One region of the Streptomyces odontomachicola genome, then DNA from elsewhere that is predicted to be linked to it. Evidence: predicted binding sites of a transcription regulator. Region 1 holds the regulator's gene; the other holds the start of a gene.
What was found. Region 1 encodes HspR, which represses chaperone genes until heat shock. Its sites were predicted from a motif close to TTGAGNNNNNNNNNCTCAA; they were not measured.

Region 1 (6,034 bases):
TGCACGTGTCCGCCAAGGACCTGGGCACGGGCAAGGAGCAGAAGATGCAGGTCACCGGCGGGTCCAGCCTGCCGAAGGAAGACATCGAGCGCATGATGCGCGAGGCCGAGCAGTACGCGGAGGAGGACCACAAGCGCCGCGAGGCCGCCGAGACGCGGAACCAGGCGGAGCAGCTGGTCTACACGACCGAGAAGTTCCTCGAGGACAACGCCGACAAGGTGGACGCCGAGGTCAAGACCGAGGTCGAGACCTCCGTCAACGACCTCAAGGAGAAGCTCAAGGGCGAGGACACCGCGGCGATCCGCGAGGCCAGCGAGAAGGTCGCGGCCACCAGCCAGAAGCTGGGCCAGGCCATGTACGCCGACGCGCAGGCCGCGCAGGGCGGTGCCGAGGGCGCCGAGGGTGCCGAGGGCGCTTCCCAGGCGGGTGCCGCCGGTGCCGGTGACGCCAAGTCCGGCCAGGACGACGACGTCGTCGACGCCGAGATCGTGGACGACGACCAGCAGAAGCCGAAGGACGGTGCCGCGTGACGGAGGAGACCCCGGGCTTCGACAAGAAGTCCGATGTCCCCGCCGACGCCGCCGCACAGCCCGAGGACGCTGCGGCGCAGGCCGCCGGGTCCGCCCCCGCCGACGAGGCGGCGGGCGGCCCGGCGGCCCCGGCCGGGGACCTGAGCGCAGAAAACGAGCACGACATGCAGGACGCCCAGGACGCCTCGCTGGTGGCCCAGCTGGACCAGGCCCGCAGCGAGCTGCACGAGCGCACACAGGATGTCCAGCGGCTCCAGGCGGAGTTCGCGAACTACCGGCGCAGGGTCGAGCGGGACCGCGCCTCGGTCAAGGAGACCGCGGTCGCCAATCTGCTCACCGACCTGCTCCCGGTGCTCGACGACATCGGCAGGGCCCGTGACCACGGCGAACTCGTCGGCGGCTTCAAGTCGGTGGCGGAGTCGCTGGAGATGGTCGCGGCCAAGATGGGCCTGATGCAGTTCGGCAAGGAGGGCGAGCCCTTCGACCCGACCGTGCACGAGGCGCTGATGCACTCGTATTCGCCCGAGGTCACGGAGACCACGTGCGTGCAGATCCTTCAGCCCGGGTACCGGATCGGCGAGCGTACGATCCGCCCCGCGCGGGTCGGCGTGGCCGAGCCGCAGCCGGGTTCCGCGGGCGCGGGAGACGGGGAGCCGGCCGGTGACGAGGAGAACGGTGGCCCGGACGAGGGCTGAGAGGCGTTCGGCGGGTACGACAGGTAATAACAGCCAGCGGGAGGAGGGACGTCGGGGATGAGTACCAAGGACTTCATCGAGAAGGACTACTACAAGGTCCTCGGCGTCCCCAAGGACGCCACCGAAGCCGAGATCAAGAAGGCGTACCGCAAGCTCGCCAGGGAGAACCACCCGGACGCCAACCGCGGTGACCCCAAGGCGGAGGAGCGCTTCAAGGACGCCTCCGAGGCGTACGACGTCCTCGGCGACCCCAAGCGGCGCAAGGAGTACGACGAGGCGCGCTCGCTGTTCGGCAACGGCGGCTTCCGGCCCGGCGGGGCCGGCGGCCAGCCGGGCGGCGGCAGCTTCAACTTCGACCTCGGCGACCTGTTCGGCGGCGGCCAGCCCGGCGGCACCGCGGGCGGCCCGGGAGCGCCGGGCGGCTTCGGCGGGCTCGGCGACGTCTTCGGCGGCCTCTTCAACAGGGGCGGCGCGGGCGGGCGTACGCAGCCCAGGCGGGGCCAGGACGTCGAGTCCGAGGTGACGCTGAGCTTCACCGAGGCGGTGGACGGCGCGACCGTTCCGCTGCGGATGTCCTCCTCGGCCGCGTGCAAGGCGTGTTCGGGCACCGGCGACCAGAACGGCACGCCCCGCGTGTGCCCGACCTGCGTCGGCACCGGACAGGTCTCGCGCGGCACGGGCGGCGGCTTCTCGCTGACCGATCCGTGCCGCGACTGCAAGGGCCGCGGCCTCATCGCCGAGACCCCCTGCGAGACCTGCAAGGGCTCGGGCAGGGCGACCAGTTCGCGCACCATGCAGGTGCGCATCCCCGCCGGGGTGTCCGACGGGCAGCGCATCCGGCTGCGCGCGAAGGGGGCTCCGGGCGAACGCGGCGGTCCCAACGGCGACTTGTACGTGGTGGTGCACGTGGACGAGCACCCGGTGTTCGGGCGCAAGGGCGACAACCTCACGGTGACCGTCCCCGTGACCTTCCCCGAGGCCGCGCTGGGCGGTGAGATAAAGGTCCCCACCCTGGGCGGCCCGCCGGTCAAGCTCAAGCTGCCGCCGGGCACGCCGAGCGGCCGCACCATGCGGGCGCGCGGCAAGGGGGCCTACCGCAAGGACGGCACCCGGGGTGATCTGCTGGTCACCATCGAGGTGTCGGTGCCGAAGGATCTGACCGACAAGGCGAAGGACACCCTGGAGTCCTACCGCGACGCGATGGCGGGCGAGGAGGACCCGAGGGCGGCGCTGTTCAAGGCCGCGAAGGGAGACTGACGGTGGATGGCCGGAGCGGACGCAGGCGCAATCCCTACGAGCTGACCGAGGAGACGCCGGTCTACGTCATCTCGGTGGCCGCACAGCTCTCGGGTCTGCACCCGCAGACCCTGCGCCAGTACGACCGTCTCGGGCTGGTCTCGCCCGACCGCACGGCCGGGCGGGGCCGCCGCTACTCCGCGCGGGACATCGAACTCCTGCGGGAGGTCCAGCGGCTGAGCCAGGACGAGGGCATCAACCTGGCCGGCATCAAGCGCATCATCGAGCTGGAGAACCAGGTGACCGCCCTGCAGTCCCGGGTCGCCGAGCTCCAGCAGGCGGTGGAGGGCGCGGCGGCCGCCATGCAGCAGCGCGAGGCGCAGGTGCACGCCTCCTACCGGCGCGACCTCGTGCCGTACGAGGACGTGCAGCAGTCCAGCGCGCTCGTGGTGTGGCGCCCCAAGAAGCGCCGCGACTGAGAGCTTCCGTGCCCATGACCCCGACCCCCTCCGTACGGCGTACGGAGGGGGTTTCGTGCTCTGCGGCCGCTCACCCGGGGTGCTGTCACATGGTGCGGCCGGTCACTTGAGGCCGCGGCTCATGGTGCGGCTGACCGCGATGTGCAGGAGCACCCGCTCCGGGTTGGGCCGCGGCGGGCGGCCGTACCGCTCCTCGTAGCGGCGCTCGGCGTCGGCGATGTCCTCGGGCGCGGTGCGGACCGTGGCGGTGCCCTCCAGGGTGGCCCAGCGGCGGCCGTCCACCTGGCACAGGGCCACGCGCATGCCGTCAGCTCCGGCGGCGGCGACGTTGCGGGCCTTCTTGCTGGTGCGGCTGGCGACGACGCGCGCGGTGCCGGTGCCGGGTTCGTACGTGACGCTCACGGGCACCACGTGCGGGGTGCCGTCGGGGCGGTGCGTGGTGAGCGTCGCGTAGTGGCGCTCCCGCCAGAACTCCAGGAAGGCGTCGGTGTGCTGGGGCGCGGAATGCGTGGTCGTCATGGGAACGAATCTAGTTCCCCGAAGGTTGAGTGGAATAGACTCAACTTGCTGGATGCTGAGGTAAGCAGAGAACGCCTTTCGTGGCAGGCAGCAGGACAACGACATAGGAGGAGAGCACGACAGTGGACGCCGAGCTGACCAACAAGAGCCGGGACGCGATCAGCGCGGCCAACGACCGCGCCGTCGGGGACGGTCACCCCGACATCACCCCGGCCCACCTCCTGCTCGCCCTGCTGGAGGGCGAGGACAACGAGAACATCCAGGATCTGATCGCCGCGGCCGGCGCCGACCAGGCCGCGCTGCGCTCGGGCACCGAGAAGCTGCTCGCCGGGCTGCCCCGGGTGCAGGGCTCGACCGTGGGCAAGCCGCAGCCCGACCGCGAGCTGCTGGCCGTGATCGCGGACGCCTCGCAGCGGGCCAAGGAGCTGGGCGACGCGTATGTCTCCACCGAGCACCTGCTGATCGGCGTGGCAGCGAAGGGCGGCCAGGCCGGGAAGCTGCTGTCGGACCAGGGCGCCGACGACAAGAAGCTGCTGTCGTCCTTCCAGGAGTCGCGCGGCGGCAAGCGCGTGACCAACCCCGACCCCGAGGGCACGTACAAGGCGCTGGAGAAGTTCGGCACCGACCTCACCGCCGCGGCCCGCGAGGGCGGGCTCGACCCGGTGATCGGCCGTGACCAGGAGATCCGCCGCGTGGTGCAGGTCCTCTCGCGTCGTACGAAGAACAACCCTGTGCTGATCGGCGAGCCCGGCGTCGGCAAGACGGCCGTCGTGGAGGGGCTCGCGCAGCGGATCGTGAAGGGCGACGTGCCCGAGTCGCTGCGCGACAAGACGCTGGTGGCGCTGGACCTGGGCGCGATGGTGGCCGGCGCGAAGTACCGCGGCGAGTTCGAGGAGCGCCTCAAGACCGTCCTCTCCGAGATCAAGGAGAGCGACGGGCAGGTCATCACCTTCATCGACGAGCTGCACACGGTGGTCGGCGCGGGCGCGGGCGGCGAGTCCGCGATGGACGCGGGCAACATGCTCAAGCCGATGCTGGCCCGCGGCGAGCTGCGGATGGTCGGCGCGACGACGCTGGACGAGTACCGCGAGCGGATCGAGAAGGACGCCGCGCTGGAGCGCCGCTTCCAGCAGGTGCTGGTCGCCGAGCCCACGGTGGAGGACTCCATCGCGATCCTTCGCGGTCTGAAGAGCCGGTACGAGGCGCACCACAAGGTGCAGATCGCGGACGGCGCGCTGGTGGCGGCCGCGGCGCTCTCGGATCGGTACATCACCTCGCGCTTCCTCCCCGACAAGGCCATCGACCTGGTGGACGAGGCCGCCTCCCGCCTCCGTATGGAGATCGACTCCTCGCCGGTCGAGATCGACGAACTCCAGCGCTCCGTCGACCGCTTGAAGATGGAGGAGCTGGCGCTGGAGAACGAGACCGACCCGGGCTCCGTCGAGCGCCTGGAGCGGCTGCGCCGCGAGCTGGCCGACCGCGAGGAGGAGCTGCGCGGGCTCACCGCGCGCTGGGAGAAGGAGAAGCAGGGGCTCAACAGGGTCGGCGAGCTCAAGGAGAAGCTCGACGAGCTGCGCGGCCAGGCCGAACGCTCCCAGCGCGACGGCGACTTCGCGGCCGCCTCGCAGCTTCTGTACGGGGAGATCCCGGCGCTGGAGCGTGAGCTGGAGGAGGCGTCGGCCGCCGAGGAGGAGGCCGCGTCCCAGTCCGGCGAGGACAAGGACACCATGGTCAAGGAGGAGGTCGGCGCGGACGACATCGCCGACGTGGTCGCCTCCTGGACCGGCATCCCGGCCGGGCGGCTGCTGGAGGGCGAGACCCAGAAGCTGCTGCGCATGGAGGACGAGCTGGGCAAGCGGCTGATCGGTCAGTCGGAGGCCGTGCGCGCGGTCTCGGACGCGGTGCGGCGCACGCGGGCCGGGATCGCCGACCCGGACCGGCCCACGGGATCGTTCCTCTTCCTCGGCCCGACCGGTGTCGGCAAGACCGAACTCGCCAAGTCCCTCGCCGACTTCCTCTTCGACGACGAGCGGGCGATGGTCCGCATCGACATGAGCGAGTACGGCGAGAAGCACTCGGTGGCACGGCTGGTCGGCGCGCCTCCCGGGTACGTCGGGTACGAGGAGGGCGGCCAGCTCACCGAGGCGGTGCGGCGGCGCCCGTACAGCGTGGTGCTGCTGGACGAGGTGGAGAAGGCGCACCACGACGTCTTCGACATCCTGCTGCAGGTGCTGGACGACGGGCGGCTCACCGACGGGCAGGGGCGGACGGTCGACTTCCGCAACACGATCCTGATCCTCACCTCCAACCTGGGCAGCCAGCATCTGATGGACCCGCTGGAGAAGGAGTCGGAGAAGAAGGAGAACGTGCTGGCGGCTGTGCGCGCTTCCTTCCGGCCCGAGTTCCTGAACCGGCTCGATGATCTGGTGGTGTTCTCCGCGCTGACCGGGCCCGAGCTGGAGCGGATCGCGCAGCTGCAGATCGACAGCCTGCAGCGGCGGCTGGCCGAGCGGCGGCTGTCGTTGGAGGTCACGCCGGCGGCGCTGGAGTGGCTGGCGCGGGAGGGCAACGACCC
Region 2 (6,034 bases), on a different contig from region 1:
TCCGTCACGGGGTGGACCTCCAGGTCCTCCAGGACGTCGGCGGGGACGTCGTCGAGGTCGGGCTCGTTGCGCTTCGGGATCACGACCGTCGTGATCCCGGCCCGGTGCGCGGCGAGCAGCTTCTGCTTCACGCCGCCGATCGGCAGCACCCGGCCGGTCAGCGAGACCTCACCGGTCATCGCCACGTCGGGCCGCACCTGGCGCCCGCTGAGCAGCGAGGCCAGCGCGGTCGTCATGGTGATGCCCGCGCTCGGCCCGTCCTTGGGCACGGCGCCCGCCGGAACGTGCAGGTGGATGCCCCGCTCCTTGAGGTCGCCCACCGGCAGCTCCAGCTCGGCCCCGCGCGAGCGCAGGTAGGAGAGCGCGATGTGCCCGGACTCCTTCATCACGTCGCCGAGCTGCCCGGTGAGCGTGAGCCCCGAGGCCCCGGTCTCCGGGTCGGCCAGCGACGCCTCGACGAACAGGACGTCGCCGCCCGCGCCCGTCACCGCGAGCCCGGTCGCCACGCCCGGCACCGCCGTACGCCGCTCGGCCGGGTCCTGCGCGGACTCCGGGGTGTGGTGCGGCCGCCCGATCAGGTCGCGCAGGTCGTCCACGCCGACGGTCAACGGCAGCGCGCGCTCGCCCAGTTCGTGCTTGGCCGCGACCTTGCGCAGCACCCGCGAGACGGCCCGCTCCAGGTTCCGTACGCCCGCCTCCCTGGTGTACTCGCCCGCCAGCTTGCGCAGCGCCTCGTCGTCGATCGCGACCTCGTCGCCGCGCAGCCCGGCGCGCTCGAGCTGCCGGGGCAGCAGGTGGTCGCGGGCGATGGTGACCTTGTCGTGCTCGGTGTACCCGTCGAGCTGGACGACCTCCATGCGGTCGAGCAGCGCCTCCGGGATGGCCTCCAGGACGTTGGCCGTGGCGAGGAACACCACGTCGGACAGGTCGAGTTCGACCTCCAGGTAGTGGTCGCGGAAGGTGTGGTTCTGCGCCGGGTCCAGGACCTCGAGGAGCGCGGAGGACGGGTCGCCGCGGAAGTCCGAGCCGAGCTTGTCGACCTCGTCGAGGAGGACGACCGGGTTCATCGAGCCGGCCTCCTTGATGGCCCGCACGATGCGCCCGGGCAGCGCGCCCACGTACGTGCGCCGGTGCCCGCGGATCTCCGCCTCGTCCCGTACGCCGCCGAGCGCGACCCGCACGAACTTCCGGCCCATGGCACGCGCGACGCTCTCGCCGAGCGAGGTCTTGCCGACGCCGGGAGGGCCGGTCAGCGCCAGCACGGCACCGCCGCGGCGCCCGCCGACGACGCCCAGCCCCCGCTCGTCACGCCGCTTGCGCACCGCCAGGTACTCGGTGATGCGCTCCTTCACGTCGTCCAGGCCCGCGTGGTCCTCGTCCAGCACGCGCTGCGCGCCGGTGATGTCGTACGCGTCCTCGGTGCGCTCGTTCCACGGCAGTTCGAGGATCGTGTCGAGCCAGGTGCGGATCCAGCTACCCTCCGGGGACTGGTCGCTGGAGCGCTCCAGCTTGTCGACCTCCTTGAGCGCGGCCTTCTTCACCTCGTCCGGCAGGTCGGCGGCCTCGACGCGGGCGCGGTAGTCCTCGCCCTCGTCCTCGGGGTCGCCGTTCAGCTCGGCCAGCTCCTTGCGCACGGCCTCCATCTGCCGCCGCAGCAGGAACTCGCGCTGCTGCTTGTCCACGCCCTCCTGCACGTCCTTGGCGATGGACTCCGCCACGTCCTGCTCGGCCAGGTGCTCGCGCAGCGACTCGGTCGCGAAGCGCAGCCGCTCCACGGGGTCGGTGGTCTCCAGGAGCCTGATCTTCTGCTCGGTGGTCAGGAACGGGGAGTACCCGGCGTTGTCGGCAAGCTGGCCGACGTCGTCGATCTGCTGCACCCGGTCCACCACCTGCCAGGCGCCGCGCTTGCGGAGCCAGTCGGTGGCCAGCGCCTTGTACTCCTTCATCTGCTCGGCCACCTGGCCGGGAACGGGGTCAGGACCCTGCTCCTCTGCGCCGGTGCCCTCGACCCACAGGGCGGCCCCTGGCCCGGTCGTGCCCGAGCCGACGCGCACCCTGCGCAGGCCGCGGATCAGCGCGCCGGGGTCGCCGTCGGCCAGCCTGCCGACCTGCTCCACGCGGCCGAGCACGCCGATGTCCGCGTAGCTGCCCTCGGTGCGCGGAACAAGCAGCACCTCCGGCTTGTCCCCCTTGTGTGCGGCGGCCTGCGCCGCCTCGACGGCGGCGCGTACGTCGTTGTCGGACAGGTCCAGCGGCACCACCATCCCCGGCAGGACCACCTCGTCGTCGAGGGGCAGGACGGGCAGGGTGAGCGTTTCGGACGTCGAAGCCATGATCTCTCCCTCGGCATGCAAGTTGAGCTATGCCCACTCAATGCTCGCGAGGGGTCCCGCTGTTCCCTCCCGGGGCGGATGTTCGCTGACAGCAATATCCGCGGGCCGCCCCGAGCCCCGTACGCCCCCGCTTCCCACTGCGAGGATGTGCCGCATGCTGGACCACCTGCCCGCACCCGGAACCGGAACAGGAACCACCGAAGGCCCCGTCGTCCTGGACCGCCGCGAGGGCCCGTACGGAGAGGTCGTGCTGCGGCGCCACGGCGACCTCCTCCAGATCATCGCCAACGGCTGCTTCCTGATGGACACCTCCGACGGCCGCTCGGAGCGGCTGCTGGTGCGGGCGGCACTGCGCGAACTCGGCGACCGCCAAGACCCCGCACTGCTCATCGGCGGCCTCGGCGTGGGCTTCTCGCTGGCGGAGGCCGCGGCCGAACCGCGCTGGTCGCGCATCGCGGTGGCCGAGCGCGAGGCCGCGGTGATCGACTGGCACCGCGAGGACGGACCGCTCTCCGGCATCACCGCGGAGGCCGTACGGGACCCTCGTACCGCACTCCTGCACGGCGATCTGCTGGAGCTGCTGGCCGGCGCGGACCAGGCGTACGACGCGCTGTGCCTGGACATCGACAACGGGCCCGAGTGGACCGTCACCGAGGACAACGGCTCGCTCTACGGACCCTCCGGACTGGCCGCCTGCCTCCGGGCGCTGACCCCGGGCGGCGTGCTCGCCGTGTGGTCGGCGCAGCCCTCCACGACATTCACCGACACAGTGCGGAATGCCGGATTCACAGGGGTCAGGACCGAAGAGATCCCCGTCGTCCGAGGCGTCCCCGACGTGGTCCACTTCGCAACCAAACCGGCATAGCCGCAGCCCACACACCACCCTTACGCTGCTGCCAGCACGCACACCAAGCAGTCACACAGTCACGACGAACCGCGGGGCGAACGCAGGGGCGGGGCCGAATGGACCAGAACACCACCACTCAGACACAGGGCAACCACGCCAACAGCGCTGCCGCCGCGACGACCCCGGGTGCGCAGCGCCGCATCCTCGTCGTCGAGGACGATCCGACGATCGTCGACGCCATCGCCATGCGGCTGCGCGCCGAGGGCTTCCAGGTGCAGACCGCGGGCGACGGCCCGGCCGCCGTGGACACGGCGGAGGCGTGGCAGCCCGACCTCATCGTGCTCGACGTGATGCTGCCCGGCTTCGACGGCCTGGAGGTGTGCCGGCGCGTGCAGGCGCAGCGCCCGGTCCCGGTGCTGATGCTCACCGCGCGCGACGACGAGACGGACATGCTGGTCGGCCTCGGCGTCGGCGCCGACGACTACATGACCAAGCCCTTCTCCATGCGCGAGGTGGCGGCCCGGGTGCACGTGCTGCTGCGCCGCGTGGAGCGCGCCACCCTCGCCGCGCACACCCCGCGCAGCGGCATACTCCGGCTCGGCGAGCTGGAGATCGACCACGCCCAGCGCCGTGTGCGGGTCACCGGCGAGGACGTGCACCTCACGCCCACCGAGTTCGACCTGCTGGTGTGCCTGGCGCACTCGCCGCGCGCGGTGCTCTCCCGCGAACAGCTCCTGGCCGAGGTGTGGGACTGGGCCGACGCCTCGGGCACCCGCACCGTGGACAGCCACATCAAGGCGCTCCGCCGCAAGATCGGCGCCGACCGCATCCGCACGGTGCACGGCGTCGGGTACGCCCTGGAGACCCCCGCGCCAGCGGCGCCCGCCGGTGAGGGTTCCTGAGCCGGCCGGCCGGGCCTGGGCCCGGCTGTGGGAGGCAATGCGGCCCCTGGACCCGTACCGCTCGGTGAAGGCGGCGCTCGGCGCGCTGGTCATCGCCTCGGTGGTGATCACCACGCTGCTCGCGCTGTTCGCGGTGCACTCCGCGACCGAGCTGCGGGTGATCACGATCTTCTCGATCATCGCCTCGCTGCTCATCACCCAGTTCGTGGCGCAGTCGCTGACCGCGCCGCTGGACGAGATGAAGGACGCCGCGCGCGCGATGGCCGACGGCGACTACTCGCGCCGGGTGGGCTCGGTGCGCCGCGACGAGTTCGGCGAGCTCGCGGACACCTTCAACCGCATGGCGGCCGACCTGGAGTCGGTCGACCAGCACCGCAAGGAGCTGGTGGCCAACGTCTCGCACGAGCTGCGCACCCCGATCGCGGCGCTGCGCGCGGTCCTGGAGAACGTCGTGGACGGCGTCTCCGAGGCGGACCCGGAGACCATGCGCACCGCGCTCCAGCAGACCGAGCGCCTCGGCCGCCTCGTGGACCACCTGCTCGACCTGTCGCGGCTGGACAACGGCGTGGTGCCGCTCCACTCGCGCCGCTTCGAGGTGTGGCCGTATCTGGCGGGCGTGCTCAAGGAGGCCAACATGAGCAAGGGCTCCGGGCACGCGCGCACCGACGTGCACCTGCATCTGGACGTCTCGCCGCCGGAGCTGACCGCGCACGCCGACGCGGAGCGGCTGCACCAGGTCGTCGCCAACCTCATCGACAACGCGGTGAAGCACAGCCCAGCGCACGGCCGGGTCACGGTGCGCGCGCGCCGGGGCGAGGGCGAGGAGAGCCTCGAGGTCGAGGTCCTGGACGAGGGCCCCGGGATACCCGAGGCCGAGCGCTCGCACGTCTTCGAGCGCTTCAACCGTACGAAGGCGGCAGCGGCGAAGAGCGCGGCGGGCGGCAAGAACGGGACGGCCGGGGCCGGCGGCGGGCAGGGCGTCGGCGACGGGGGCACCGGGCTCGGGCTCGCGATCGCGCGCTGGGCCGTGGACCTCCACGGCGGATCGATCAGGGTGGCTGAATCTCCCCGTGGGTGCCGCATTCGGGTCACTCTTCCGGGTTTGGGTGATTCGCACGGTTGACGCCGGGGGTCATCTGAATCACCGCAGATCAGCGACGGATGCGGGCATAGGACGCAGGAAGCCGGGTATGCGGTTCCCGGGAGCTGCGGAACCATGGGTGTTTCCCGCCAAATCCTGGGCCGAAACCGGGTTTCCGGTGTGACGTGCATGACGAAGGCCCATGCGGACTGCACCAAACGCCACGAGGGGCGTAGCCTTTATTCCCGCTGTCCACCACCTAAGGAAGCGGAAGAGGGCGGTTGCCGCCGTGTCGTCACAGTCCCCCAAGAGCTCGTCGAGCGCGACCGATCAACAAGACGGACAGGGCAAGGACCCTGCCTCCGTTTTCGGTCCCAACGAGTGGCTTGTTGATGAGATCTACCAGCAGTACCTCCAGGACCCGAACTCGGTAGACCGAGCCTGGTGGGACTTCTTCGCCGACTACAAGCCAGGGGGTGGAACGGCCACGACGGCGTCCCCACCGGACGGTTCCGCCACCGCGGGGGCGGCGGGCACGTCCACCGGCCAGGCCGGGTCGGCCACGCAGTCCCAGCCCGCGCAGCCGCAGCCCGCCGAGGCCAAGGCCGCGCAGGCGCAGCCCGCGCAGGCCAAGCCCGCCGAGGCCGCCAAGCCGCAGGCCGCCGCCGCGCCGGCAGCGAAGGCTCCCGCGCAGGCCAAGCCCGCCGCCGCGCCCAAGGCGCAGGCCCCGAGCGCGCCGGCCAAGTCCGCCGGCTCGGGTTCCGGTTCGGACGCCGCCGGCGAGGAGCCCTCCGGGCCCGAGTACGTGCAGCTCCGCGGCCCCTCGGCGGCCGTCGCGAAGAACATGAACGCCTCCCGCGACCTGCCCACG

Region 2: a site for HspR is predicted at 2,356-2,374, ahead of lon (endopeptidase La). Genes of this name have one in related genera too.

Annotation. Positions count from the first base shown of each region.
Region 1 covers NZ_JBCFOK010000009.1:405-6,438, reverse strand. Annotated here, with positions in the region: gene dnaK (molecular chaperone DnaK) at 1-530, shown strand, start outside; gene grpE (nucleotide exchange factor GrpE) at 527-1,225, shown strand; gene dnaJ (molecular chaperone DnaJ) at 1,283-2,482, shown strand; gene ABEE00_RS17780 (heat shock protein transcriptional repressor HspR) at 2,485-2,940, shown strand; gene ABEE00_RS17775 (pyridoxamine 5'-phosphate oxidase family protein) at 3,043-3,459, opposite strand; gene clpB (ATP-dependent chaperone ClpB) at 3,582-6,034, shown strand, end outside.
Region 2 covers NZ_JBCFOK010000020.1:93,479-99,512, reverse strand. Annotated here, with positions in the region: gene lon (endopeptidase La) at 1-2,333, opposite strand, end outside; gene ABEE00_RS30675 (spermidine synthase family protein) at 2,488-3,198, shown strand; gene ABEE00_RS30670 (response regulator transcription factor) at 3,297-4,082, shown strand; gene ABEE00_RS30665 (HAMP domain-containing sensor histidine kinase) at 4,120-5,205, shown strand; gene ABEE00_RS30660 (multifunctional oxoglutarate decarboxylase/oxoglutarate dehydrogenase thiamine pyrophosphate-binding subunit/dihydrolipoyllysine-residue succinyltransferase subunit) at 5,453-6,034, shown strand, end outside.